One region of the Desulfitobacterium dehalogenans ATCC 51507 genome, then DNA from elsewhere that is predicted to be linked to it. Evidence: riboswitches for the same ligand, from Rfam matches in the RefSeq annotation. Region 1 holds a riboswitch; each other region holds the start of a gene.

The links. Region 1 has a riboswitch for cyclic di-GMP ahead of DESDE_RS13780 (Na+/H+ antiporter NhaA). Riboswitches for the same ligand answer to the same signal wherever they lie in the genome.
Region 2: linked by a shared signal. The riboswitch ahead of DESDE_RS19365 (methyl-accepting chemotaxis protein) and the one ahead of DESDE_RS13780 (Na+/H+ antiporter NhaA) in region 1 are both predicted to bind cyclic di-GMP.
Region 3: linked by a shared signal. The riboswitch ahead of DESDE_RS22730 (LPXTG cell wall anchor domain-containing protein) and the one ahead of DESDE_RS13780 (Na+/H+ antiporter NhaA) in region 1 are both predicted to bind cyclic di-GMP.
Region 4: linked by a shared signal. The riboswitch ahead of DESDE_RS04640 (HD-GYP domain-containing protein) and the one ahead of DESDE_RS13780 (Na+/H+ antiporter NhaA) in region 1 are both predicted to bind cyclic di-GMP.

What each region holds. Positions count from the first base shown of each region.
Region 1 is NC_018017.1:2,853,587-2,861,155, forward strand. It holds gene aroA (3-phosphoshikimate 1-carboxyvinyltransferase) at 1-49, opposite strand, end outside; gene DESDE_RS13760 (prephenate dehydrogenase) at 36-947, opposite strand; gene aroF (3-deoxy-7-phosphoheptulonate synthase) at 947-1,975, opposite strand; gene aroH (chorismate mutase) at 2,060-2,425, opposite strand; gene DESDE_RS13775 (HutP family protein) at 2,443-2,871, opposite strand; gene DESDE_RS13780 (Na+/H+ antiporter NhaA) at 3,214-4,383, opposite strand; cyclic di-GMP riboswitch class I at 4,531-4,625, opposite strand; gene DESDE_RS13785 (hypothetical protein) at 4,709-5,278, opposite strand; gene DESDE_RS13790 (BaiN/RdsA family NAD(P)/FAD-dependent oxidoreductase) at 5,355-6,614, opposite strand; gene DESDE_RS13795 (hypothetical protein) at 6,740-7,048, shown strand; gene DESDE_RS13800 (4Fe-4S dicluster domain-containing protein) at 7,147-7,569, opposite strand, start outside.
Region 2 is NC_018017.1:4,040,012-4,047,580, reverse strand. It holds gene DESDE_RS19370 (IS256 family transposase) at 1-368, opposite strand, end outside; gene DESDE_RS19365 (methyl-accepting chemotaxis protein) at 548-2,509, opposite strand; cyclic di-GMP riboswitch class I at 2,664-2,748, opposite strand; gene DESDE_RS19360 (hypothetical protein) at 3,142-3,327, opposite strand; gene DESDE_RS19355 (PH domain-containing protein) at 3,820-4,230, shown strand; gene DESDE_RS21880 (hypothetical protein) at 4,365-4,502, opposite strand; gene DESDE_RS19350 (DUF2935 domain-containing protein) at 4,634-5,605, shown strand; gene DESDE_RS19345 (FAD-dependent oxidoreductase) at 5,757-7,331, shown strand; gene DESDE_RS19340 (PQQ-dependent sugar dehydrogenase) at 7,465-7,569, opposite strand, start outside.
Region 3 is NC_018017.1:1,681,822-1,689,390, forward strand. It holds gene DESDE_RS08190 (hypothetical protein) at 1-337, shown strand, start outside; gene DESDE_RS08195 (hypothetical protein) at 471-686, shown strand; gene DESDE_RS08200 (transglutaminase-like domain-containing protein) at 700-1,500, shown strand; cyclic di-GMP riboswitch class II at 1,760-1,843, shown strand; gene DESDE_RS22730 (LPXTG cell wall anchor domain-containing protein) at 1,862-3,628, shown strand; gene DESDE_RS08210 (glycoside hydrolase family 88 protein) at 3,780-5,534, shown strand; gene DESDE_RS08215 (sialate O-acetylesterase) at 5,930-6,760, shown strand.
Region 4 is NC_018017.1:973,884-981,452, forward strand. It holds gene DESDE_RS04630 (4Fe-4S dicluster domain-containing protein) at 1-530, shown strand, start outside; gene nrfD (NrfD/PsrC family molybdoenzyme membrane anchor subunit) at 597-1,895, shown strand; gene DESDE_RS04640 (HD-GYP domain-containing protein) at 1,995-3,056, opposite strand; cyclic di-GMP riboswitch class I at 3,187-3,272, opposite strand; gene DESDE_RS04645 (MBL fold metallo-hydrolase) at 3,481-4,452, shown strand; gene DESDE_RS04650 (CBS domain-containing protein) at 5,249-5,698, opposite strand; gene DESDE_RS04655 (Ig-like domain-containing alpha-2-macroglobulin family protein) at 5,896-7,569, shown strand, end outside.

The sequences.
Region 1 (7,569 bases):
GCCGAATAGGATTAATTCGTATTCCTTTAGACTCATTATTTATTTGCATCTGATTCCCTCCGGTTCAGCATTTGACTCCTGGCCCTTTGAGCCCTCTCAAACACTTTAAACATCTCTTCGCCATCAGCGCCTGCAATGATCTCCCGAATCTCCTTAACCTTTTCTTCCCAGATATCCAGGGAGCGGAGAATTGCCGAGGCGTTGGAAAACAATATATCCCTCCACATTTCCGGTGAACTATCCACCAGCCGCGTAATTTCTCTGAAGCTCCGACCGGCTATTTCGAGGGGTTTCCCTCTTAAATTCCCTTCTGATGCAGTTAAGGCCAGCGCAAGGGACAGCACATGAGGCAGGTGGCTGATCAAGGCCACTTCATCATCGTGATCCTCAGCTTCCCGCAAGACGATTCTTGCCCCAAGTCCCTGGACCAATTGGGAAAACTTTTCCACCATCTCCTGAGGACAAGATGGGGGAGGGGTAATCACATAAGGGTAACTCTGGAATAAATTCGGTTTAGCCGCTTGAAACCCCTGCTGCTCTGATCCTGTCATCGGGTGACCCCCAATAAAATAGACCGAATTCATCTGATTGGCTGCTCGGCATATGTCTATTTTTACACTTCCTACATCTGTGATGAGGCTGCCGGCGGGCACACAACCGACGACCTGGGCAAAACTTTCTGCCAGCAGGGAAATTGGTGTCGCCAGGATAACCATATCCACGTCAAGGATCTCCGGTATATCCTGCCAGCCCTCTTTGATCCATCCCCGGGCTTCTGCTTCTTTCAGACTTTCTTCATTGCATTCTACAGCGCAGACAGTCCAGCCCTGCCCTGCTAAGGCACCTGCCCAGGACCCTCCAATCAGGCCGAGGCCGATGACACAAGCACGGGGCTGCCTTTGCCCTGTCCATCCTCCGGACAAAACAGTTTCCCGACCTTTTTCCATTACCGACGAGCCCCTTTCACCGGTCTGCCCAGTGCTTGCGACAGAACAGCCAATTCCTCCATCATGGCGGCGAAATTAGCCAGGGTTAAGGATTGCTTGCCGTCAGATACGGCCTTTTCCGGCTGAGGATGCACCTCAACAAGGATACCATCCGCCCCGGCCGCTACTGCGGCTTTCGTCATGGCAGGCACCAGATTCCAACGTCCGGTTCCGTGACTGGGGTCAACAATAACCGGAAGATGGGAAAGGGACTGAAGAGCGGGAACCATACTTAAATCCAGAGTATTTCTGGTGTAGCTTTCAAAGGTACGAATCCCCCGCTCACAGAACATGACCTGGTAGTTGCCGCCATCCATAATGTACTCTGCAGCCATCATCCATTCTTCAAGGGTCGCCGAGGGTCCTCGTTTCAAGAGGATGGGTTTATTGGTTTTGGCTACTTCTTTAAGGAGGAAGAAGTTCTGCATATTGCGGGCCCCGATTTGCAGGATATCCGTATAATGGGCTACAAGCTCCACATCCCGCACATCCACTACTTCAGTTACGACCAGGAGCCCCGTCTCTTCTCTGGCTTCGGCGAGAAGTTTTAATCCATCCTCTTCCAAGCCCTGAAAAGCATAGGGAGAAGTACGGGGTTTGAAAGCTCCTCCTCTCAAAAAGGTAGCCCCTGCTTCTTTAACAGCGTGCGCAGTCTCTAAAATCTGGGACCGGCTTTCAACGCTGCAGGGTCCCGCCATTACGTGAATTTCGTCCCCGCCAATCTCATAGTCCCCTATCTTAACGATGGTATTCTCACTCTGAAACTCACGACTTACAAGCTTATAGGGTGCCAGAATGGGAACCACTTTTTCTACCCAAGGCAGGGCTTCCAGGTCCAGAGCCTTCAGTCGCGAACGATCTCCTACGGCACCAATGATAATCTTTTCTACCCCTTGGGATAGATGAATCTTAAATCCCTCCTGGCTCAAACGCTCATTGATTTCCTGAACTTCTGTCTCACCGGCTCCACGCTTTAATACGATAATCATAATTTTCCACTCCTTAACTACCATCCTACTTTTTTGTTTATATTACTCACTTGCAGCGTGAGCAAAATCTACCATAATACAACTCTACTCCACAAGATCTCTGCGTAAGTTAACCGCATCCCTTAGGTACACCGGGTGGATTTCTTCTTGAGTTAAAGAAGACTCTACATGAAGCAGCACTCGAATACATAGTGGCAGCGAGCCTGGAACAGGAATTTCATTCAGGCAGATCATAGGCACCCTATCCCAACCCAGTTGACGTGCGAAAGTGGCAGGAAATGCAACATCGATATCCTTGGTCAGGGTGAAGATGGCACTGATAATATCTTCCGTCGCTAAGGAATTACGCATCATCATCTCCTGCAAGAGTTCCTGTGTCGCTTGACGGATTTGTTCTACATCATTTTCTTGAATCGTAATGGCGCCACGTATACCACGAACCCTCGTCACATTACTTCATCTCCCTTTTAATCCATATTTTCTTTCGGAGACGCCCTATGTCCCAGGCCCACAGCCACCTCATCCAGATGCAATAAGCCCACTCCAAAGAAAACCGCCACCGACAAATGTTCATCTCTCCTGGCAATACCGATTTTCCCACCGATATTTAATCCCATAGCCTTTGGCATAATCTGACTCAATGCTTCCCGGGTGGCTCCGGCAACAGCCCCTTCATCTCCATGGGTTTCCTTAATGACCCCTTCCCGCTTGGCGGCAACTATGGCCCTTTCCACGATTTTTTTAATAGCTGTAAGATACTCACCGCCATAATCCACAGCCACAGTACGAATTCCGTGGCGACCAAAACCATCCTTCAAGTGTGCTTCTTCTTCACGGCTTTCGGCCATGGCCATGCGCAATGCCGCCATAGCAATTTTCTTACTTTCTGCAACCATTCTATTCATTCCTTTCCCTTAAGGGATTCCTTTGATTAGATTATCCATCTTTAATAGTACTACACTATGTACTTTTAGACATTAGTACATTTCCTAAAAAAGAGAATAAAAAAGACACCTACGGTGTCAATTATCTGATTCCACCGTCCTACCATCCTTCCATTATTCAATTGGGGGGAAAAATAGAAAACTAAACCGTCCTACAACTACATATCTCTACATCAGATGTTGAATTGGATATTAAATTATATTATATGATGCATCCGATCAACTTTCAAGCACGAATCTATAGTTCTACAGGAAAAATCCATTGCGGATGACCATACAGATTTGGGTTCAGAATTAAGCTTGAGTGTCTTGGCTTTTCTTAATTCCTAGCACTTTACCCGCGACCAGGGCAATGACTGCCGAAGCTGCACTGAAGAGGGCTCCCATTTTTGCTGCTCCTTGCAGACCCGGATCGATAAAGGCCACGCCTGAAACGAACAGGGCGACTGTGAGTCCCATAGCCGCTACCACGCCCGCCACAAGAAGCTCTTTATACCCCATGCCCTTGGGAAAGGGAAAGCCGATAACTGTTGCCAAAGAGCCCATTAGGAATATTCCCAGAGTTTTTCCTCCTAAGAGGGCAATGAAAATGAGCCATGTGAGGGTGCTGATTTCCGAGAACTCCACGCCCGCATTGGTTAACCCGAACAAAAGCAGGCCAAAATCCACGAAAATTTTCCACTCGTGCTCAAATGTTTTCAAAGTAGAATGATCTTTGGGATCATCCTCAAACAAGCCGAATTCCTCCCTGGGAGGGTGGGGCAGGAAGGGAACGATGAAAACCAGGGCCAGAGCCGGATGAATATGAGCCAGATAAAGCCCTGCCCAACTCAGCACTCCCCCTAAGACGATATAAGGCCAGTAGCTCCGAACATTTTTGCGTCGAAGCAGATAAGCGACCAGCATCCCTCCCACAGTGAGCAATAACCAGATCGGGGCCACCGGATTGGCGGGGTCAGGGTAAAAGAAGGCGATAATCATGAGACCGATGCCATCATCGACAATAGCCAAGAGCAATAAAAAGGAGACGGCAGCATGATGAGCCCCAAACACTACCCTTGCCACTAACCAAGCTAAGGCGATATCGGTGGCTGTAGGTATGCCCCAACCTTTAGCGAATTCGGAACTCCCTATCAGGGCATTTAAACCAATAAATACAAGGGCCGGGCCCAGAACACCGCCAAGGGTGGCCATTAAGGGGTTGACGGCCCGTTTAATGGGATTTAAGCTCCCTCCAGGCAATAGGCTCTGGGTGATTTCAACAGCCGCTATAGCAAAAAAGAACACCATAAAAATATCGTTAACAAAGAAATGAAGGGATAGGTCTCCCATAATTTCATTGTGCACAAAATGATGGTAATTCTCCGGCGCTAAATTAGCCCAAACAAGTGCAATAAGAACACCTAGAATTAATGGTATTGAAAACTCCTGCAAAAAATTAATAGTCTTTTTCTTCGTACTCACTGGATCTCCCCCTCAAGTCAATAATAATGTGTAAATAGGATAGACAGATTCATAATGTCGCGGTCCTGTAAGCACTCCTTTCCTAAAAAAGCATACAAAAAGAGAGTAGTCCAAAAAGGAACTACTCTCCCCTAAGAAGTTCTAAGCACTTGTAGCTTGGCGATCTTAGTCGATCTTGCGCAACGACCTTAGACCCATAGCTTTAGCGTCCTTTGCTTTAACAAAGTTTGCCCCAACCATTAGAAATATTTAATTTTTAATAATTTAGTATAGCATAGATAAACTGCCTCAGGCAATAACCGAGCAACATCTTTTATCCCATGTCCTAGCGGCTGACTCTTAAAGTTTGGACATTATGCTCGATAATAACCGTCTGATTAAGCCGAGGCTCTGTCAGGGCGGAATCTTTCCTGATCACCTGTATGCGCACAATGGCGGATACATTGGTTCCATCCAACTGAAGTATTCCTCCTTGAACAGGGATCTCCAATTCCCCTCGTGCTAAGGTTCCGAGAACTTTTCCATTTTGGATCACGCGGACCGGTGCGGCGGGAACAGCTTTGAGGGTTATCAGGGATGTTTGAGAAGTCGCTTCCTGAATTAAATTCGGTGTGACCGTACTTGATACCGGCGTACTGTCCAAGGAAGGCGCTTCTACGTTCTGTGCCACGGAAATATAATAATCCACAGGATCTTTAGCTAACCCTAAAGCCATCTGAGCTAAAACCAAGAAGACAGCTGAGAGAACGACCGCCCGAATAATAGCCTTCTCGAATTTAAGCAGACCTGACGAATAATTATGCCGACGTTTATTGGCACGGGCTGTGGTTCTCCCGGAACGAGGAATAAATCCATTTCGCTTCTTATTCTTACTAAAAAATTGCAAAGGACGCATAAACTTCACCTCATCACCAGTTTATGCGTCCTGTGTAGAACTAAGACATGATTATTATTTTTAGAGCGTGCAGATTCTAGTCATTTATTAAAGCGTATTCTCCCGCTCCTCGGCCAGCCCGGTATCCCATGGCAAAAGCTGCTTGCAGATTATAGCCTCCTGTCACTCCATCCACATCCACTACTTCTCCGGCCCAATACAGACCCTTGACCTTTTTGGAAGCCATGGTCTTCGGATCGATTTCTTTGACATCCACTCCTCCAGCCGTCACGATGGCTGCAGCTAGAGGTAAGGTCTCTTTGATGGATAAAGGGAGCTCTTGCAACAAATGCACCAGGTATTTTCTTTCTTCCCTATTGATACTATTGACCACTCTCTCAGGGGGGATTTTAGACAATTGGATGATTATGGGAATCAAGCTTTTAGGGAGGATCTCATCCAGTGAGTTCTTGAATTGCTTATTTAAGTATTTCTTAAAATCTCTTTGTACCCTCTGATCCAATTGTTCTGCCGTCAAGGCAGGTTTGAGGTTGATAGTCAGGTGAACCTTTTCTCCGCGGGCCAATACTTCTCCCGCCCAGCGGCTCAAAGTAAGAATAATCGGGCCGGAGACACCGAAGTGAGTAAAAAGCATCTCTCCAAATTCTGTTTGCTGCTTTTTCCCGCTATACCACAAAGCGGCTTCCACATTCCTTAGGGAAAGCCCTTGAACCTGAGTCACCCAGTCTTCGTGAGTTCTCAACGGAACAAGAGATGGCCGCGGGGGGATAACCTTATGGCCTAGCTTATGAGCCATCTTGTAGCCATCTCCTGTGGAGCCTGTAGCTGGATAAGAACCGCCCCCCGTACAGATGATCACCGACTTTCCTTCAAGGATTTTTCCATTGCCTAAACGCACACCCCAGACCTTCTCTTCACGAAGAAGTATCTCTTCCACCGTTTGTCCGGTAGCCAACTCCACTCCCGCATCCATATTATACTTGAGCAAGGCCTCAACGATTTGCTCGGCATCATCAGAGATAGGGAATACTCGCCCTCCCCGTTCTATTTTGGTCTCAACACCATAATGGGAGAAGAAGTCGCGAAGTCTTACATTATCAAATTCTCTTAAGATCCCATGGAGAAAACGCCCATTGCCTGGGTAATTCCGGATAAAATCTCCCACATTCTCGGCATTGGTTAGGTTGCAACGTCCTTTACCCGAAATGGCGATTTTCCGTCCAGGGCGTTCTTTCTTTTCGATGAGCAGAACTTCAGCCCCCTTTAAGGCAGCTTGCCCCGCAGCCATAAGTCCGGCTGCTCCTGCTCCGACCACAATAACACGTTCTTCTTTCATCTTTAATCCTTCCTTGAATCTCAATATCCTCTTTGACTGTACAAACATAAATTTGCTTAAAGTTTTTGTGATTATCGCATTCTTATGCTATATTAGGTTTAAATTCAACTACGGGAGGAGTCACTATGGAATTGGATCAAAAAACAACTTTATTAATACAAATATCTGCTGCCGCAGCTACGAATGCCCTGGCCAACCTTCGTTCAGCCGTTACGGATGCCAAAGCCTTAGGGGTACCTAATGAAACCCTGCGCCAAACCATCGAGCTGGCTTTGGAAGTTCAGCAACAGCCACTTTCTCATACTCGGCATTTAACGAATCAACTCTTAAGGGAACCTGCGAAGAAAAAGTCCACCGGACAAGATGGCGCTTCCCCCGCTCTTCATGTGCACGGCCATAGCTGTGGCTGTGGCTGTAATCATCACAATCATTAATCACGAAAGAGTCTTCCCACTGTTGCCCTACCGAAAACGAAATCACTGATAGGCAGAGAAAACACGGCTTAGCCGTGTTTTCTATTTATTTTAGGAATCTAAGAATTAAAGATGCTATCACTTGAGGAAGAAGCGCAAGCGACACACATCGGGGGTTCAGAATTATCGAATACTTGCTTACCACAACGGGTACAATGCTTAGGACTTCCTTTATGGAGAAGAATTTTACCCGTGTAGTGACGATGAGACAGTTGCTTTTGCACAAATTCCAGGGCCTTCGGGTTGCAAATATTGACACAGCGCTGACAGCGGACGCATTTATAAGGTTCATAAATAAGGGTTAGTTCCTCTCCATTTTCTCTCTTGGCAAGTGCTGTTTGGGGGCAGATGGCTGCACAAACCCCGCAGTTAGTACATTTATTTCCCACCTGCAAAGCAGGGATTGGGATCTTGTCCTGGGGACTTCCTTCCATCCGCCTTACTAATAATTGGCGCGTACGGGGGATTGGGTAGGCTTCATC
Region 2 (7,569 bases), 1.2 Mb from region 1:
ATCTCCCGCAGATTATCTTCAATATCGCGCTGACTCATTCCCTTGGAATACATAGCCAGGATTTTCTGTTCAATTTCATCGGTTCGGGTTTGCCGTTTTTCCAGAATTCTCGGCTCAAATTCGCCGTTTCGGTCGCGAGGTACGGCAATTTCACTTTCGCCGTAATCGCTGATGATCGTCTTACGGTTATAGCCGTTGCGACTGTTGCCAGAGTTGTTTCCCTCAATGCTGTTTTTTTCATAGCCCAGATGGTCTTCCATCTCGGCTTCCAGCATCTGCTCGATGGTTCCGGCGAACAGTCTTTTTAGTTTCGACTGAATATCCCCTGTGCTTTGGCAGTCTTGCATCAGTAGGCTGATCAGTTCCATTTCCTTGTCAGTAAGAATGTTTTTCGATTGTTTCATTTCATAACCTCCACTTTTGTTGTATGTGGAGATTATTGCCATTTACACAGGTGTTTAGTCAGTCTCTGAGGCACATAAATTCTGTGCGCTCAAGGCTTTTTTGTTATTAGGCTCTGTTTTCTATAACGACCACAATGCAAAGATTATTCAATTTTAAGCTTCGCAACTTGAGTGAGGAGTTCGTGAGCCACATTTTCTAATTGCCCGGAGGAATGAGCAATCGTTTCGATTGAAGCTAATTGTTCTTCTGAAGAAGCTGAGATTTCCTGCATACCAGCCGAGGCTTGTTCAACCACTGCGGAAATATTCGTGGCTTGGTCAGCAACTTCTTTCGTCTGATTATTGATTTCCTCTAAGGCTATGGAAATTTCATAGGAGTTTTGCGCAAGCTCAGTAATTGAAGCAAAAATCTTCGCAAAGCTTTCTTTAGTATCTTCTGCCGAAGATTCCATAACAACAACGCTTTCTTTAGCCTGATTCATATTATTAACGGCTTCCGTCACCTTACCATTAATGCCATTGACAATATCTTCAATTTTCTTGGTGGAACTGCCGGATTGTTCAGCGAGTTTGCGAATTTCTTCGGCTACGACGGCAAATCCTCGTCCTGCATCACCAGCACGGGCTGCTTCAATCGAAGCATTTAATGCAAGCAGATTGGTTTGTTCGGCGATACTGTTGATTGCACTGATCATGTTGCGAATCTCATCGGCCATTGTGGCCAGTTGAAGGATCGATTGACCAACAGCATTCGAATACTTGTTGTTTTCTTCTATTTTTTGACTTTGGCGTTCAAGAGCCTCTTGACCGGCTTTAGCAAGCTCTAATGATTCTTTGGCCTTGACTGTACCAACATCTGTTTTTTGCGTAGCTTCGCTGACGATATTATTAACCGTATTAATCGCATCTGTTGAACCTTGAATCATTAAAGCCTGATTGCTATTGCCTTGAGCCATTTCGTTTATAGTTGTAACGACTTGGGTTAAGCTCTGAGTGGTTTCCTCAGTTGTTGACGATAATTGCAAGGAATGAGATGCTAGCGTCGAGGCAACCTCTTGAATGTTGACTACAAGTCCCCTTAAGTTTTGAGTCATTGTCTTAAGACTATCATAAAGTTGGCCGATTTCATCTTTTGACTTAATTTTAATTTCAAAGTCTGTCAAATCTCCGCTCGCAATTGTTTCGATAACGGAGGATAACTGGACGAGTGGCTCGGTAAATCGTTTTGAAAAGATAAGGCCCAATAAGCCGACAACAATGCTCACAGCTAAGAGCAAGCCGATTGAGGTATACAGGAGTCTATTAGCGGAAGCCATCGCCACCGAAACAGGGGTTTCCACAGCGATTAACCAGCCCGTCAGTTCGTTCAAAGTATGGCTGGCAATAACCTCTTCACCTTGAATATTGGTCGTTTGTATAGTCATATCCTGTCCGGTAAAACCTGTTTGCACAAATTCTAAAGAGCTAAAATCTTCTTGGTTTTGAACATATTCGATAAGGGGATGGGCCAATACGGTCCCTTGTCTGGAAATCACATAGATGCTTGAACCACCTTCTGAAAGCTCTGTGACAAAGTCACTGAGCTGAGCGAGTTGAATGTTCGCTTGAAGAACCCCGACAATGTTATTATTCATATCACGAACAGGTGTAGAGATCACGACAATCAATTCACCGGTAGCCTTTGCGACGAGAATATCGGATACATACTCTTCTGTACCGTTCATGGCTTGCTTAAAAAAATCTCGCTCATTGATTTTGGTTAAGGCATCATCATTACTTTTAACGACTTGTTGTCCTTCGGTATCGTCGAGAGCAATAATAAGTTCGGGATTGACTTTAACGGCATCCAGCAGAATATTTTTCGCATTAGGTAAATCGAAATTGCGAATGGCCGGTTGATTGGCAACCATATGTAAGGTATTGAAATTTTTATCCAACATCCCGTTTATTTCAGCTTTGGCAATTGCTATTTTGTCCTGGCTTAGCTGATAGGAACTCTGTTGGGAGCTTGAGATAAAAGAGGGTATGGATACGGCAGAAAAGATTAACAGTGGAATTAAGCTAGTAGCTAAGAGCATTGAGAATAAGCGTGCCTTGAGTTTCAAAATAGTTCCTCCTCACATAATAAAATTTGTTCCTACTAGAAGAGCTTGACCATTTACTTTATGGTCTTGACCATATTACCGAAGACTTATTCTAAATTAGGACTGAAAAAACAATAAAAAAAGCCGCATTCATTTAGCGACAGTAAAAGAAGACTTCGGCAGCTTGGCAACCATCAGCATGATCTGGAAGGCCCATAGCTTTGCGTCCTCAGCTTTCGCTAAGTTTGCCTTTGTCGCAATATAAGGAAGTATATCTAAGTATAATGGTATGTGGTATGTGGTATGTGGTATTACCTAATCAATTCTACTATAAATTATTACAATTTGAAAGGTAATTCGTAAATAAATCTATCTTCTCAAATAAACCCTGTAGGTTATCTCTACGTCAAAACTGTTAATATCCTTAGATGGTTTAATAATTCGATCAACATACTCTTGAAGGACTTTTTTCTTTTCCTCTTCATTGGCGGAAAAGAGGAAGTCCTTTTGCTTATTTATCCATGCTGTCTACCTTAATCCTAAACGTATTACTGTTCCTTCTTTTCCATTTAAAGTGGCTAGGTAAAATATTAACTAGCCGCTTATGACAACAAAAAGGCCAGGGTAATTCGCCTGGCCTTCCTTTGATTGTTTTAGAAAATTACACCAAGAGCAATCAGGATAAGAATTGCGATAAAGATAATTCCTACGCCAACGCCAACGCCAACACCTGTAACTGGGGGGACAGGGAAGACAGTGGGACGGCTGGTTACAATTGGTCCAATGTGTGGTGGAGCACCGACCGGTGAAATATGAGGAAAATGACTAAACCCGCCCATTAATATTCCTCCTTCCTTAAAATTTTGCACTTAGACTAGAACACGATTCCCATTGCGATAAGCAAAAGAATGATTACAACTACGATTGCAATACCTTCGAATCTCTCTTCACGACGTTCAACTCCGTCAAAACCAAGTGCCATTTGAATTCCTCCTTTACTCGAAGATACTACAGTTTATGCTTTGTCTATAAGACTTGCCACAATATGGGAATTTGCGCAAGGCGGTGATGCAGTTGTGCAGATGTAGGTTATATAAGCCTAAAGAGGCAAACGCAAAGGAGAATTGCGTTAACGGCCACTGATGAAATTAAAGGAATACCTTCCTTTTTGTCAAATATTATTAAATTATAATCGGTATATTTTATAGTTTCTAATTTTATTATAGGCTAATAGTCTCTGTTTTTATTAAGGTTAGAAGGGGAGAAGGTATGGTATACATGACACTATTGAAGCTACTATTAAAAATGCTGGTTGGGGAAGAAAGAAAGCAATGCAGGAGCAAATTGACTTAATAGAAAGATCACTTTTAAAAGGGGAAAAACTATTGGCAGTTGGGGCCTCTTTTCCGGATCCGACTGAGCAAGTTTATGTAACGGATAAAAGAATCATCGTCCAAAAGATAAAAGGCTTTAACAGCACCAAAAAGGAAATCCCTCTATCGGCAATCGGTTCAGTAAACAAAAAGTTCACGCTTTTTCACGGCGGCACACTACAGATCGTGGCATCTAACGATTCTGCAACAGTGGAGAAAATACCGTTGGATGTGCTACAGGAAGTTAAGCGTATTATTGATGAATTGCTAAATCAGCCCGTACAAGATGATTCAGTGTTGCAACAGGCACCATTACCAGAGCAAATCACTGTAAATTGTCCCGGATGTGGGGCTACAAATATTAAGTAAGTAGGTAAAACTATTTTTTGCGAATATTGTGATAGGACCTTATAAATAACTTTTTGGAGAAGTTGAGACATGAGAAACTTACTGTGGCATTACCCTCAAAAATATAACATAAACAAAAACGATGACCTCCAGTTTTAGTTTGCATCACTTCCACCGCCTGATGACGTTACTACAGGTTCCCAGCCAAGTTTACGCATGGCAGCCTGGGCAATTGATATTGCTTGGAGCTCGGACAGATTGTGGCTTCTGGCTTCCCCATGAATTTCTACCATCTCCGGTACAATATTGGTTGCAAGACCTCCTACGGCTATACAAGGGAAAAGATAGCATTTTTGCTGAATTTGCGAATATGCTTTGACAGATAAGTGTCATTAGCTGTATACACTTTAGAAGGGGTGTGCCTATGAGTACTGTATCGATGGCTGAATACTATATTCGAGAGTCACTTGAACTCAATCTTTTTTGGACAAGGATTATAAAAGAGCACTTTATCTTCATGCAAGCCAATTTAATGTGCAAAGATGTTGCTTATATCCAACAGGCCGAAGAATTTAAATGTCTGTTTGAAGGCTTTTTACATCAAACAATTCGTTTGTCCAATGGAGTTATCAGTCCTGAGGTGTTATTATCCGGGGAATTGTTGACAGGTAAGACATTGTTGGCTGAACAAAAAACAGTAGAGTTAACCGGGATTAGGATTGGAATACCGATCACTGTTGAAGAGTCGAATTTAACTCCAGGGCCCTTGTCCACGCCAGTATTAAGTCCCGAACGCGTTGCCAATATTTCCGCTTTAAACGAACAAATTTTGACCTGTGCCAGTTCTGTTGCTGAATTTATGGAGAAAGTGTATCAGGATGTTATCCATTGTCGGTTATATACCACCAAGTTACCGTCCATTTATGCCCATCAACGCCGTGAAACCCTCAACTATATTACACTTTTACGACGGTTACAGAATCGTCAAGTGCTCGATCCTTATTCCAGTGTGGCCGAAGCAGAAAAGTTTTGGAACTACAATATGATGGTACATGCTGAAGCGATGAGGCAACTCCTGGATTTTTCCGAACAGGCAATGATCAAAAAAGCAAATGATTTCGCCCTGTACTTTCACCAATTGGTTAGCAAATTTCCCGATGATGCAAAACCACCAATCAACCTGGGACAAATGACGAGTGAAAGTCGGCGTGCTACAGTTGCCATCCGTGATTTCAAAGCGGCAAGTACAGAGATGCTGCTTGCGTGCCAACTTAAGGGGGCTATGACCGCTTTGCTTACGGACCATCTTTTGCGGGAAGCAAATTATTACCTTCGCATAATAAACAGAGGAGTACCGGAGTTTAAGGGCGGAAAAGGGTGGGCTTCTTATACTTAAAATAAAAAAATTGTATAGCAAAAAAATAGGGGTTAGGCACAGGGCCTTACCCCTTAATAATTATCTACTCTTTAGTTTATACGGATATTTCACTGTAAGAGAGTGCAAAATAAACTTTAAGACTATGACAAGGCTATATGGAGGGATCATCATGAGCGAAAGGACAAAAGAGTATTTTACAAAACCACCTCAACCCTATTGGATGGCCTCAACAGCCAATACTGATTATTCCACCTTGGATAAGGATATGAAGGTTGACGTGGCAATTGTCGGAGGCGGTATTACTGGTATATTATGCGCCTATTGGCTGAGTAAAGAGGGAGTAAAAACAGTAGTACTTGAGGCGGATCACATTTTACAAGGTACCACTGGGCATACCACTGCAAAAATAACCTCACAACATGAATTGATCTATCAAAAGGTACAAAAACAAATAAGCGAGGAATTTGCCAGGCAATATGCAGATGCCAACCAAACCGCCATAAAGATGTATCAGTCGATAGCAAAAGAATATAATATTGAATGCGATCTTGTCCCACAATCCGCCTATGTATACACTCTTGAAGATAAATATAGTGAGGATATTGTCAATGAAGCGAATGTCGCCTCTTCCCTTGGCATTAAAGCTACATATCTTGATAAAATACCATTACCATTTGATATAAAGGCTGCTGTACGTTTTGATGATCAGGCACAATTTCATCCTCGCAAATTCTTGTTGGCTCTTGCCGATAAAATCACCCATAACGGAGTTCAGATAGTTGAACAAACCAGGGTTGTAGACATTGAAGACAACGGAGATCATGGTGATTATGTTTTAATGACCGACAGGGGAACAAAAGTAACAGCACAAAGGGTTATTATAGCTTCTCATTACCCATTCTATAATAAACATGGAATGTACTTCACGAGACTATATACGGATCGGGCCTATGCCGTTGCCATCAAAATGAAGGAGAACTATCCAGGTGGTATGTATATTACAGCAGAGGAACCTGGTCGGTCACTCCGCAGCCAAACTTCAGATCAAGGGGAATTAGTATTTGTTACAGGGGAACATCATAAAACCGGACAAGGAGAGGATACAATTAAACATTATGAAGCACTAGTGGATTTCGCAGAGCAAACCTTTCCCGTCGAAGATATTCTCTATAGATGGTCTACACAGGACTGTATGACATTGGATGGCTTACCTTACGTGGGGCATTTCACGTCAAATACTCCCCGATTATATATTGCAACTGGGTATGGTAAATGGGGAATGACGAACAGTATGGCCTCTTCAATGATATTAAGAGACTTGATTGTACACGGAGAAAGTCCTTGGCAGGATGTTTATAATCCATCAAGAGGAACTATAGGGGCCTCCGTCAAGAATTTTGTTGTTGAAAATTTTAATGTAGCGGATAAGCTCATAGAGGGTAAACTTTCTCCTCTTCCGGAGAGTGTAGATATTCAATTGAATGAGGGAAAAATTATTAAAGCCGATGGTCAAAGAGCTGGAGCTTATCGAGATGGACAAGGTACACTGCACGTTGTAAACACAACGTGCACCCACATGGGATGTGAATTAAACTGGAATTCCGCTGAGACATCATGGGATTGCCCTTGTCACGGCTCAAGATTTACTTATGAAGGCGATGTAATAGAAGGTCCCGCACATAAACCATTGGATAGACACAATGAAGTAAATACCATTGAGAAACTTGTTAAAGAAGATTATTAAGATGTTTAGAAGCTATTGAGAATCTTCAACAATAAATAAATCCAATGCCGATCACGCACTATTCGGTATTGGATTTATTTTTTTACACAGTGGAACTATGGCAAGCCTAATGGACAATGAAATGAGGTTTTGATCATGGGATGATTTCAAAGACAGTACCTTGCTTAGGATCAGTCACTCTCATAGAACTATAAACCCCTAAATAGAGTCTGGTTTGATCCAAATTCGTTCCCAAACT
Region 3 (7,569 bases), 1.2 Mb from region 1:
CGATTCCTACGCCATCGCCATCGATTTTCAGGGCATAAGACAAATGTTAAGCATTCTGGACGACTTTTTTGATTACGTCAATTTTCCCCAGGCGACACATGAGAAGAGAAGCTTCAGCGAGTCGCCGTCCAGGAAGGAGAAGCATCCGCCCCGCGGACTCAGAGAAGTTTCTCCGGAAGAGATGAAAGACAAGCAGCCAGCCTTTCTTCTTCACGTCCAGTTCCGTCAGAACTCGACCTGGCAGGGTACACTATCATGGCTTCCGGAACAGAAAACCAAGCGGTTCCGCAGTGAATTGGAAATGATAGGCATGATTGCGGAAACCTTAAAGAAATAATCTGCAAAAATAAATATTGTATCTTTTATGATTGAATTGTGACTGGGGCATCCCATAATTAAGACGATCGATGAAAAAATATGTTTTTTTTGACCAAGCAGTTAGGTATATAATAGATTAAGGAGGGCTTCTTATGAGTGAGTCGACAAAAAAGAACGATTGTAAGGCTACGTTTACGATACAAATACAATTTCAGCAGAATGCTACCTGGCAGGGCAGCATTGCATGGGCGGAAGGCGGTAAGTGCCAAAACTTCAGAAGCGAATTGGAAATGCTGAAATTAATGATGGAAGCAGTGGCCGGCAACAAATCTGATGACGCGGAAGATACTTTGGATACATGGAAATAAGGAGGCGGAACGCATGAAAAGAAGATTACTGCTTTGCATAGCTGCATTTGTTATATGGATTATGGCCGGGGCTTCCGAAGTATTTGCAGCCGATTATTTCAATACGAGCGACATTGGCAAAGGAGTGATCCGTATAACCTATGACGGGGGCGGTAAAACGAAGGTAATGATTCAAAAAGAGGACGAGAAGTATACCTACGATATCAACAGCTCCGGAAAGACAGAAAGTTATCCGCTGCAGTTGGGCGACGGAACGTATAAGATCAGTCTTCTTGCCAATACCTCCGGAAACTCCTACAAGCTGATTGCATCCAAGAGCGTCGATGTGAAGATAACCAATCCCAATTCCGTGTACCTGACCTCGATTCAGACTATCAACTGGAATGTGGACTCCAAGGCCGTCGCGAAAGCGGCGGAACTCACCAAGGATATCGACGATCTGGGAAAGAAGGCTACTGTATTATGGGATTACATGGTTAAGAACAACTCCTATGATTACAACAAGCTTGCTACGCTGTCCACCGATTATCTTCCGGTAATTGATCAGACCCTTGCCGAGAAAAAGGGGATATGTTACGATTTTTCTTCATTATATGCGGCAATGCTGAGAAGTCAGGGAAAGCCTGCAAAATTAGTTAAGGGATATGCTCCGAAAAATGCCGCCGGCTATCATGCGTGGAATGAGGTATACGACGAGAGCAAGGGCCAATGGATCGTAATCGACACGACCTATGATCTTCAGGTAATCGCAAAGAATCCTAAGATTACAATGGTAAAGAACGCTAAGGATTTTAACAAAGTGTATGAATATTGAAGACAATCCAACTGCCACATGTTTCATTCTCCCGAGTCAAACAGGGATGTGAAACATGTGGTTTTTTTATTTGCAGCAAATAAGAAAGACCAGATCCGGCATCTGAATACATGCTGGTAATGGTTCATAGATGAAACTCAAAAAAGAGAATAGTTGATTTTCAAAATTATGACTGCTATGTGACTGACGAAACAGATAATGATAGCAAGAGTTTTAATTATAGCATTTTTCTGACGAGGAATCATTTTAGGCTTTTAGATTCTTAAAGGGATGCTTTGAAACGTGTTTCTTATATGGGCACTTGAAACACGCGGAGCAAATAGTGCAACCCACCTTTACATTGCAAGCTAATGTAGAGAGGATGAAGGTTTTGTCGAGAAGATTATCAAATGATTTAACTAGAAAGCAGGCAAACTGGGAACGGAACCAGAGGAAAAAAAGAAAATTGTTGCTTAGACTTACAGCATCAACTGCGGCATTTACGATAGCAACATTTGGACCGATCGCACAAACTCCGATGGCCTTTGCTAATACCAATGTTCAACAGGAACAGCCTGGTGATGACTCTGGTCAATTGGAGAATGGTTTGTTGATCGTTGATGGGGTTGTATACGATATAAATACAGATACCGACGCTGACGCGGATACTAACGTAGATGCTGATGCTGACGCTGGCTCAGATACTGACGCTGATGCTGATGATTCAGTTTATCAAGATGTTAATTCTGATGATGATTTATCAAATGTCGGCATAAGGTCAGCCTCAAATAATGATGTATCTGCTTCAAGTGTGGGTAGTTATACAATAACCTCGAATACCTCTCTCTCCCAATCTGGTGGAGAGACAGTCGGCAATGGATGGGGTAATGTTAAAGTTGATTTTGAGGGCGACCACACATCGAATGGTAATGGTGCTTCTTCCGAAATGTACAGAGGCAGCGATGACGCAGAGAACTCTTGGTCATTAAAAATTATTGTTGATTCAAATAAGGATTGGAAGATTGTTGCCGAAGGAAATATTCCTGAGGGATCGTTTGACATTTATGTACAAGAAGGTAACGGAAAAAATACAGTAATAAATAAATATACAATTACCGTTTCGAATTCAGTGAATGGCGAAATACGAGAAATAACGCTTGGTTCTGGAACAGGAAAAGACTCTGTTAATGAAGTAAGATGGGCTGGTGGGTCTGGGTTTACTCCGAATGACGATGGCGACTCCGATAGTGATTCGGACTCCGACAGCGATTCGGATTCTGACAGCGACGCTGATGCCGATGCTGACGCCGATGCCGATGCCGACGCTGATGCCGATGCCGACGCTGATGCCGATGCCGACGCTGATGCCGATGCCGACGCTGATGCCGATGCCGACGCTGATGCCGATGCCGACGCTGATGCCGATGCCGACGCTGATGCCGATGCCGACGCTGATGCCGATGCCGACGCTGATGCCGATGCCGACGCTGATGCCGATGCCGACGCTGATGCCGATGCCGACGCTGATGCCGATGCCGACGCTGATGCCGATGCCGACGCTGATGCCGATGCCGATGCCGATGCCGACGCTGATGCCGATGCCGATGCCGATGCCGACGCTGATGCCGATGCCGACGCTGATGCCGATGCCGACGCTGATGCCGATGCCGACGCTGATGCCGATGCCGACGCTGATGCCGATGCCGACGCTGATGCCGATGCCGACGCCGATGCCGACGCCGACGCCGACGCTGATGCCGACGCTGATGCCGATGCCGACGCTGATGCCGACGCCGATGCCGACGCTGACGCTGATGCCGATGCCGACGCTGACGCCGACATAGAGATTTTGGATGAAGAAATACCGGCGGGTCCAGTAGAGGTTTTGGGTGAAGAAGTAACGGTGGGTCCAATAGAGATTTTGGATGAAGAAATACCGGCGGGTCCAGTAGAGGTTTTGGATGAAGAAGTAACGGTGGGTCCAATAGAGATTTTAGATGAAGAAATACCGGCGGGTACAATAGAGATTTTGGATGAAGAAGTACCATTAAGCGCCTTGCCTCAGACTGGTGGTGCCGGAACTGGGCTCTTCTACGGCATAGGTACCTTAATGGCCGCCTTAGGATTAAAATTAAGAAAGCATAGATGATGATAGAAATATAACCCAATATAGACTGATAAGGCCGTGATTTAATTCCGGCCTTATCGATTTTTTTAACAATATGTGTAGTAAAATGTTTAAGAGAGATGAAAACAATAGGTTTGACTAAGAAAGATGAAAGTTAGAGAGGAAGACTTAAGTGAACCGACTTAACAAAATTAAGGACGATTCTGATCTAAAAAAAATGCTTGATGAATTGAAAGATCAAATATTTGCACAAAAAACCGTTGTGTCAGAAAATATGGAACTGTTTTTTTCGAACAAGCCAAAGTACGTAGTTTTTTTATCTTTTAGCGACGGAAACTCCAGAGCCTATGTTACGAAAGGAATAGGCAACTCAGTTGAAGTCAGTTGGAAAAATGCAGTAGACTTAATGAAGAAAAAAATCAAAGAGACAGAGATCAATCCTATTTGGATAAAAGCAGATATCGTCAGAAAAATAAAAGCGTATCCATATCAAGAGTTTATAAGATATATTTCTGAAATCAAGATAAACTATTTTAGAGAAGGAATTTCCTTGGACAATATGTTTAATATATCTTTTTTAGAGCAGGAAGTGAATTCAAATGTGTTTATATACGATGTAAAAGATTCCTATCAAAAAAAGAAGCATTTAGTATGGAAGAATATCAACTATTATCTCAAGAGGAATACAGGAAACAAATATCAGTTTGATGAAAATTCCATTGCTTATATATACACCTTTACCACCCTCGGATTTTTCCATGATGGAATGAAATGCTATCCCTTGTGCAGTGAGGGGCATGAAGTTGGGCGCCGGTCAATAGAGAAGGTTGATGAAGCATTACTTAGAGATATTATAAGTAACGCTTCGAATTTCTTATCCAATCAGATTGATGGAGCTGGAAAATTTTGTTATGGGTATTTCCCTTGCTTTGATAAAATTGTTCCTCATTACAACATATTAAGGCACGCAAGCACGACTTATTCAATGCTTGAAGCATATGAATTCAATAAGGATCCAAAACTAAAGGACAGCATTAAACGTGCATTGGAATATCTAATGAATGAAGGAATTGAATTATTCAAAGATGATGATGAGAATAATATCGCCTTTGTAATTGAAAGGTTAGAAAAAGGAGATGCAGAAATTAAGCTGGGGGCCAATGCTGCGGCTATACTGGCCTTTGCCAAATATACGAGAGTCTTTCATGATGAAAAATACATTCCAATTATGCAGAATTTAGCAGAGGGAATTAGATTTTGCCAAGATGATCAAGAAGGGTCGTTTGTCCATATCTTGAACGTCCCCGATCTATCTGTTAAGGAGAAGTACCGCATTATTTACTATGATGGCGAAGCTGCTTTCGCCTTAATGCGGCTATATGATATAGATAAAAATGAGCGATGGATAAATACAGTTGAGAAGGCCTTTGAACATTTTATTAAAAATGATTATTGGAAACATAGCGACCATTGGTTAAGCTACTGTTCCTATGAGTTAATGAAATATAAACCGGAACAGCGATATATTGCGTTTAATCTACGAAATGCCAGTGGGATTTTGGATTTTTGTTTAACCAGGGAAACTACATATCCGACGCTACTTGAATTATTAATGGCAACTTATTGCATGATAGACAAGCTTAAAAGAGAAAATGTTTTTCTTGAGACTCTTGAATCTTTTGACTACTCCAAGTTTATAGATGCTATCGAACATCGTGTGAAACATCAACTAAACGGGCTTTTTTTTCCGGAGGTAGCCATGTATTTCAAGGCCCCAGGAAAGATCCTTTGGTCGTTTTTTATACGCCATCATTCTTTTCGGGCAAGAATCGATGATAATGAACATAATATTTCGGGGTATTGCAGTTATTTGCACAACAGATTAAAGGCAAATGAAATCCCGATTGGCGGCAATAACAGCAATTAAACAGAGGCATACTCTCGCCACCAAGGGGAACCAGAGGGGTACGATTATACACTCAAGGCATGTGGAGTGCGTAATAATGATGACGTATGTGGTAAGAAGGGTAATAAGGCAGGTCAACCGCTATATGTAGTGGTTTGAAGAAAAAAATGCCCCAAAAAACGGGGTTGACCCCGTTTTTTGGGGCATTTTATAGATGATATTGGAGATTTTGATAATGACAGCGGGTAACATCCACCGAGCGGAGTAGTTATAAATATAGATAGAAAGTAAATGAGTACAATGATATAGTGTGAATTGTGCATATACGTAAAATATTATGAAGTAAAGATTGTTGATGTAAGATAATGATAAACAGGAATTTATTAATATCAATATTTAGTAGATAGGAGAAAAGAATGAAGTCACTTTTACTAATTGGACAATCAAATATGGCAGGTCGTGGATTTACACATGAAGTGCCTCCGATTTATAATGAAAAAATTATGATGTTGCGAAATGGTAGATGGCAAATGATGACTGAACCAATTCATTTTGATAGACCAGTTGCGGGCGTAGGACTTGCGGCATCATTTGCGGAGGCTTGGTGTAAGGATAATGAGGGAGAAAAAATTGGTCTCATTCCATGTGCAGAAGGTGGTAGCGCCATTGATGAGTGGTCGCTAGATGGAACATTATTTCGTCATGCAATGAATGAAGCTAAATTTGCAATGGAAGATAGCGAATTGGTAGGAATACTATGGCATCAGGGGGAAAGTGATAGCCAAGATGGAAAATACAAAGAATACTATGAAAAAATATTAAGAATCTTTAATGAAATAAGAAGAGAATTATCGGTACCTAATATTCCATTTATTATAGGTGGTTTGGGCGATTATTTGGGTAAGGTGGCATTTGGTGCAGGGTGTGTGGAATATCAACTCATTAACGAAGAACTTCAAAAATATGCACAGGGGAATGAAAATTGCTATTATGTTACTGCTAAAGGACTTACATCTAACCCAGACGGTATCCATATCAATGCTATGTCCCAGAGAATATTTGGCATAAGATACTATGAAGCGTATCGTAAAAAAGAACATATATATGAACCGTTAACAAATGAAAAAGAGTTAGTGGATAAATGTCATAATAGGATGAATACTTCATCGGAAAAAACATATATAGCACTAGAAAGATTTACCTTGGGGAAGATTTCTTATGAAGAGTTGATGAAGGCTTTTTCGTAGGGATATGGTAGAAACAAATTCCAGTTTGTAGCGTTGTAGCAGCATTATTTTAGAGTCAGTTAAGTCGTATCTTTCTTAAAATGTGAAACTAAAGGCATTGGGATGATAAATGTTGATGCTTTTGTTTTTATATAACCCCAAAACAATTAAATAAGTGCAGCCATCGGCAGGAGATTCGGGGGACCAAAGAGCCTTAACGATTTCAATGTCAATGGATACCTTTTTGTTGCTGATTTTGTTCTAGACCATTGTAGGGGATGGTTAGGATCACCAGAAATATTGATCTGCTTGGGGCTGAATTTTCAGCGAAATTATCGATGACATACCGTTTTTTCAAAAATTATTTTAAAGAAATAGGTTAAGTTTAGCCTATAAAAAAGGGTTTGAGCTTAGCCTCTTTTCAGCAAAATAATGGAAACATCCTGATAAAACATGTATAATTAAGGAAAAGTGTTTAGGAGTGTATATATGAACTCTGAAATTGTAATGTATCAGACTGAAGACTTTAGGCTTTGCATTTAGAGGATCGTATAAGTATTCAAGCAGCAGCTTATACAATGTATGTGCAGTTAACTCCTAATAACAAGAAACCTCTTTCTCAAAGAGAATTCCATAGAGAGTTTGTGGATAATAGGCAGGCATTTCAATTTTAGAAAGTGAAGAATCAAGCGAAACCTATTGCTTTCCGTTGTGCAGCAGCCGGAACGCGAAATACTTGAAACTACGGCTGCCCTAAAACAGCAGGGTAATTCCAAGCTGATTTTGACCAGCTTTCCGGGCAACTTTTCCGGTGGGCGTTGTATTTGATT
Region 4 (7,569 bases), 1.9 Mb from region 1:
GGAATCTGCAAATGAACTTCCTGCCGGTGTCCTGTCAGATGTGTGACAATGCGCCCTGTGAAAAGGTCTGCCCTGTAGGAGCTACTTATACGGATGAACGGGGAGTCGTTTTGGTTGATTTTGAACGGTGCATCGGCTGTCGGTATTGCATTGCTGCCTGTCCCTATAATGTTCGGCAATTTAATTGGGAAGATCCGAAAGAAGCCAAGGAGCGGGCTGGATATAAAGAGGACTATGAATATGGCTATCCAGTTGATGTAAGGGACAAGGATAGAAGGTTAGTGTATACGCCCAACCGTCCGGTAGGGGTTGTGGAGAAATGTACCTTCTGTTTCCAATACACCTCCCAAGGGGAAGAGCCGGCTTGTGTTCAATCTTGTCCTTCCAGGGCGCGGATCTATGGCGATCTGGATGATCCGGACTCGGAAGTAAGCCGCTTAATCCGAGAACGTCAAGCCTTTCGTCTCAGGGAGGATTTAGGGACCCAACCTAAAGTTTATTATCTGTCCGCCAGCAAGCTCAACCGGTAGAAATTATAGAAAATAAAAAGAGTGATGACAAAATATAATCAAGAGAATAGAAAGGGTGAAAGAATTTTGGCACAGAATAATGTGGTGACCACTCGAACGGTGCCTGCTGCCGGCAAACCCTTCAATGGGATGCTTGTGCTGGCGGTAATCCTATTGCTGATAGGCTTGAGCGCCTGGGGATTTCAATTCAAGGAAGGTCTTATTGTCACCAATATGCGTAATTCCTTCAGCTGGGGACTCTATATTGCCACCTTTGCCTTTTTTGTAGGCATCGCTGCAGGTGGGTTGATCGTATCCTCCTCTGTCTATCTTTTTAACCTGGAGAACCTAAAACCCCTGACGAGGATTGCTTCCTTGTCGGCCTTTGCCTGTACCCTGGGAGCAGGGGCTATGATTCTGCCCGATATGGGTCGCATCGACCGGATCTATAATATACTCCTCCACCCCAATGTGAACTCTCCTCTTGTTTGGGATATGGTTGTTATCAGTGCTTACATGGTCGTAACCTTCTTAAGTGTGTATGTCCAGCTTCTTCCCGATTGGAAAAGGGAGGGACATGGTTTTTTTAAGGGTTGGACCAAGAACTATTCCCAAGAGGAGATAGAACGTTTCTCCCAAAAGTGGTCGAAGCGTGTGGCGATCATTGGCTTGCCCTTTGCCGTACTGATTCACACGGTCACTGCTTTGATCTTTGCCACCCAAGCCTCCCGGGGCTGGTGGAACACGGCGATACTACCCCCGGACTTTATTGCGGTAGCGGTGGCTTCGGGAACGGCCCTAGTGCTTTTAATTTCCCTCATTTATGTAGGGAAAGAAGGGTTTACTGAATATCAGGATGCCTTTAAGACGTTAGCCCTCATAGTAGCCGGTGCACTCCTGGTTCATTTTTTCTTCGTGGCTGTAGATCTGCTGATTCATGGCTGGTGGGGAGGGACCGAAGGTCATGAACTTTTCGCCCTTCTCTTTGGCCAATATGGGATGATCTACGGCATAGAGCTTCTTTTGCCGGCCTTTACCATGCTGTTTTTCTTTACCCAAAAGGGCAAAAGTACACGGCAAACCCTAATTCTTGGTTGTGTGCTGCTTTTTATAGGGGTTTTTGCCCACCGTATGATGCTGATGTTCCCGTCGTTTAATGCCATACCGTTAAGCTTCACTATTCATGGTACCGGTATCGAGGCCTGGGCATATCCTGTAGCCATCGGTGAATATCAAGAAGGAATATCGTCCTTTACCAGTTCCTGGCCCTATTTTCCCACGGGGATCGAAATGGCTTTAGGACTCTTTCCTTTTGGCGTGGTTCTGTTTGTCGTTTCTTTAGCCTTTCGATTGTATTCCTTCTTGCCCAGCTCTCCGAAGAAATAAGCATCCCTAGTGCATAAAAGAGCGCAACGAACGGGTAAATTCGCTGCGCTCTCATTTTGCGCTCCTAGAATGTAAATTGTTTAACTCTGTCTAAATAGCTTACTCCAGAATGGACTCGATAAAAAGAGTGCGCTTCTCCACGAGATTGTATTCTTTCGCTTGGACATTGGAAAGCTCGTCGTCGGCGACTAAAACCCTGACGATGGGGCGCATGGGCAGACTCTTATTTTGATCGACGATGATACCTGTTTCTCCGGTACTCAGTTTAACGGTACAGCCCGTGGGATATGCGGCAATATGTTTAAGAAACGTGATCACCAGATCCTTAGAGAAAAATTTCTCTGCGCTACCCATAAGAATTTCACAGGCTTCATGGGGCGGGATGCGGGTATGTCCTGGGCCGTCATTCACTAAATTATCATAGAAGTTAGCAATGCCTACAATCTGTGCCCACTGATGAACGGCATCTCCCTCCAGTTTACGGGGATAGCCGTTGCCATTGAGACGCTCATGGTGCTGGAAGGCAATATGGGCGCTCAATAAATTCAGTTCCCGTTTTGTTCTGAGTATATCGAAGCCGTGATTGGTGTGAGTTTGGTAAAGCTCCGCTTCCTCAGGAGTAAAGGGCTCTCGCTTATTTAACAGCTTCTTGGGCAATTTCACGGTGCCGATATCATGAAATAAGGCACCGATGGCTAATCCTTCCAGACTTTCCCGCTCCAGGCCTAAGGCCTTACCCAGTACAGTGGAGAGAACACATACATTGACGGAATGTGCAAAAATTTGATTGTCATAGGTCCTCATATCCGCTAATCCGATGAAGATATCCTTTTGGAAAAGGACATCCTGAATGATGTTGTCAATGTTCTTTTTTACATTAAAGCCATCAAAGTCTTTTCCTACTTTCACAGCTTGTACGGCATTATCCAGGGACGCCATGGCCTCACGCCGATGTTCTTCGGAGATAACATCCTCCACCACGATATCCTTACTTTCCTCGTCGTCAATATAGAGAATGCTGATACCAAGGGTTTTCAAACGTTCTATATAAGACTTGGTCAGAGACATTCCTCTTCCCAGGAGTACACGACCGTCATTGGTATAGATGGTTCGCCCCAGGATATCTCCTTCTTGAAGCCTGTTTATACTTAACTGACGCATTGAATTGTTCTTCCTTTCAAACTTATCTTCATAGATCAAATTTATAAAGAGGGGATCAATTTATAAAAAAGGGATATAAAATTAAAAATCGCCATGTGAACTGGCGACAAAGTAGTTTAAAGCTTAAGGCTTCGGTGGCTTGGCAATCATCAGGCATGTCCTGGAAGACCCATAGCTTTGCGTCCTTGGCTTTCGCCAAGTTTGCTATTGTCGACACTAAAGTGCAGGCTATACATATTTTATGTATCTAAAGTATAAGTTTTTTTATCACTCATCCTATTATAAATGTTAAGTTTTAGCTTCACAACATCTTCTCGCCCAAATGGGGAATTTTAAATAATAGGGTACATCCTCTATGAATCACGGAATATCTATGTTAGAATAGTCAGAATAGTTTATCTTTAAAGCGTTGAGGTGAAAAGAAATGATTCGTGAAGTTTATCCCCAAATTTATTTAAATGAAGTTCCATTGCCGAAAAATCCACTGAAGGCATTAAATAGCTATATTATCCTTTCCGAAGACCGTCCCCTGATTTTTGATACGGGGTTTAATAAGGAAGAGTGTAAAAAGGCTCTTATGGAAGGGATTGCTGCATCAGGCATTGATCTTAAACGGACAGATTTAGTGCTGACCCATATGCATATCGACCATTCCGGACTGGCCGACTATCTATGGAAACAAGGGTGTAAGGTCTATATCGGGAAGAAAGATGGCACCCTGCTGAATAACTTCAGAACTTCTCCTGAACTTGTGCTGAACCATCTGAGTGAGGGCCTTAATTTGAAACAAGGAATCGGGATAAAGGAGATAGAAGCCTTCGATATAGCTCCTAAGGAGCCTTTTGAATACACTCCACTGCAAGAAGGGGACTGTTTGGAGGTGGGGCCCTATCAATTCGAAGTTATCGATATTCCTGGTCATAGCCCAGGGCACATAGGTCTGTACGAAAGAAAGCATAAGCTGTTTTTCGGCGGGGATCATATTCTTAATGAGATAACTCCCAATATTACCTTTTGGCACTACAAAATCGATAGTCTGGGAAACTTTATTGAAAGCCTGAACAAGATTCGCCAGTTTGATATTGATTGGGTGTTTCCAGCTCATCGCAGCCTTATTCGAAACCACCGGCAACGAATTGACGAATTGATAGCTCATCACCAGGAACGACTCGAGGAAATCACCGGGATTCTGTGTGATGGTAAAAAAACCGTTATGGAGACAGCTGCAAGAATGCGCTGGGATTTGAACTATAAGAGCTGGAATGATTTTCCCCTAACCCAAAAGTGGTTTGCCTCTGGCGAAGCCATGGCTCATCTGGAGCATCTGGTGTATAAAGGAGAGGCCCAGCGAGTGAGTTTCGATGGGAAGCATAACTATGAATTGGTTAATCCGTGATAAAGGGAATTACTTCAGAGGGAGTTTGGACAAATAAAGTTAGCCCGCCGGTTCTCAAAGGGAATTGGCGGGCTAACTGTTTGAGCACATTTTATGTACTTGGAAAAAATCTGAAAGCTAATTCTCCAGGATTTTGCTTTACACTGGTCGCTAGATAAGCTGCGCAGACAAAACTAACGCTCAAGCTCTTCGCTCCGAAAGGTACACCTGCGCCGCTAAGTCTTCTCTGTGGCAGGCGGCTTGGGCGAAACCCTCGCCCGGGTTTCGTGGCCAAATTGCTCCTCGAAAGCACTGCTTTCGCACTTGTTCTCAATAGCCGGTTGGAAACGTCCTGTTTCCAACCTTTCTCCGCTGCGTGCTTTCGCGAAGTTTTGTTTCCGCTCGCTTAAATTCGCTCACTCTTGTAAAGCAAAATCCTTGGGCTGTCTTTCGGGTTTGAGCGGCGCGTTGTAGGATACGCTACCAGACCCGAGCAAAGGTTTTCATCATCTGCCGCCCCGCGGCATGGCCGGCAGATGATGAAAAAGACCCCAGAAAAGACACGAAAAGACCCGCAAGCGTAGCTTTACGCACAAAAGCGAACGGATTTAGCGGAGGGGCGGTCGGGTCAATGTCGCTTTCTTAACGTAGCGAAGCCGCCGGTTCACATCAGGTATTACCCAGAGGTTTGGCGTAGCTGTTAAGAAAGCGAGTTGACCAGCCCTGGAGCTATGGAGTAAGCGTTGTGCGTAAAGCTACGCGACCCGAGCAAGCGTTTTTTCATCCTCTGCTGGTGCTGCGCCAGCGGCATAGCCGTCTACTCCTCAATAAGAACCTTAATGACATCTTTTCGACTGATGATTCCGATCATTTTTCCGTCCTCCATGATGGGCAATCGTTTCACATTATGCTTGATCATCAGAGAGGCGGCTTCCTCAATAGTAGCGTCTTTATTAAGGGTTATAACCTCTTGAGTCATAATCTCCGAGGCTTTGAGGGCAACTAATTTTTTTAGATCAGATTCATATTGCTTGACTCCACGGTAATAGATCAGAGCACCCAAGAATCCCACCGCTTCAGGAACCCGAGGGTTGGTTTCTTTATGAAGCAGGTCGCCTTCGCTGACAATACCAATTAAATTGCCGAAAAAGTCGAGGACTGGAACCCCGGAAATATGATGGTCACATAGTAGCTTAGCGATTTCTCTAATCTCGGTATTCGGTGAAATTGTAATAACATTAGTCTTCATAATATCCTGAACCTTCATTGCTAATACCCCCTTGACAATTACCTTGGGACATATTTTGTCTGAATTTAGTACTAGTATACCACGATTTTGACAAGAACAAATGAGGTAATCTGGTAAAAAAGGAAATAACAATCTTTCATAGAATTCTTAGACAAGAATTTTTTCTCATCTTTTACGAATTACTGCCTATATTTAAGGTGAAAGGATGGGGTGCTATGAAGGATGAACCGAAGCCATCACAAGGAAAAGGGTACAGAGGTCCAAAGAATTGGAAAGCCGCTGCCGGCTTGAGCCTTGTAATTCTCTTGCTGGCAGCTTTTTTCTGGGGAGCGGGAGAACTGGGTACCCCTCCTAATGTACATGCCTCTAAGGTGACCATTAAGGCCTTGCATACAGATAAGCTGGGAGTGGATCTTGACAGTCCTTTTGTCTTAACCAGTTCGGAACCTTTGAGCGAAAAGACTATAACCACAGCTTTACATATTAACCCCCAATTTTCTTATACCCTGGATAAGCAAACCGGGGGACTGGAATATAAGATTATCCCCCAAGAGCAGTTAACAGCCAATACTATTTATACCCTAACCTTTGACCCAAACGGGTCAGGGCAAGAGAACCTGAGCTGGGCCTTCCAGACCAAAGGGGAATTTCGGGTCATCAACGCTCTGCCCCGGCGTGAGAGTACCCATGTCCCAATCAGCACGGGCATTGAGATAACTTTTTCCCATGATAGTTATGAAATCGGCACCCTCAAAGACTATTTTAGCATATCCCCTCATGTGGAAGGTGCTTTCGAAAAACACAAAAAGACTTTGGTTTTTGTCCCTAAAGGACTCGAACCATCCACCATCTATACCGTAGCCTTGAAAAAGGGTTTCCCCTTAATGGAAACCCATCAGACCTTGGCGGAAGACTATGTCTTTAGTTTCGAAACGGGTTCGGGAAGTGAAAACACCGATCAATTTGCCTTTGATGTGAACTCCGAACTTACTGAGTTTAGTACAGCAGATGTTCCTGCTTTTCCAGCTTATTTCTCTAACTCGTTCATTCCTCCCCTTCATATAGACCTGTATCGCTATCCGGATTATAAAGTCTTCCAAGGAGCCTTAGGTCAGAGGGATCGGAATCCTCGTTGGTCCTATTTTGCCTGGAACCGGTATCGAGGAGATATGAACCCTCAGTATAAAGTGGCTGAATACGAGACGGAATTCCTTAGAATCGACGACTATAATCATTATGTCCTTTTCCCCGAAGAGCTGGAAGCCGGTTATTATGTCGCTGAATTGAAAGCGGGAGAAAGCATCCGGCAAATATGGTTTCAAGTCAGCGATTTAGCGGTATACCTAGCTCGGGGGGAAGAGAACACTCTGTTTTGGGCCAATGATCTAAACAGGAAGGCCCCGGCAGCTCATGCTCAGGTTACAATTGACAGCAGGAATCTTTCCACAGCCGCAGATGAATCAGGAGCGGTTTTGATACAGGAAAGTCTGGTAGGGACAGAGCAGGATTATGCCTTGGTGAAAAGTGGGAATAAAGAGACTCTCATACCCCTGGAACCTTGGCCTCAGTGGTATACCCAAGATAGGCAGAGAGCGATTCATTATTGGAAATATCTCTATTTGGACAGGGAGATTTACCAGCCTGAAGATACGGTCCATTTTTGGGGAGTTCTTGCTCCCAGAGGCAAGGACAGTCTTCAGGGGCAAAAGGTACCGGTAGTCAAAGAGGCAAGTATAGAACTGATTGCCAGCAATGCCTTTTATTATGAAGGGGATGATGGGGGGCCGATTTTGACTCAGACCCTTCCCATCCAGGAGATGACCTATCAGGGACAGCTCAAGCTGCCCGTGCTCAAGCCGGGGTATTATTACCTGCAGCTTAAATCAGAA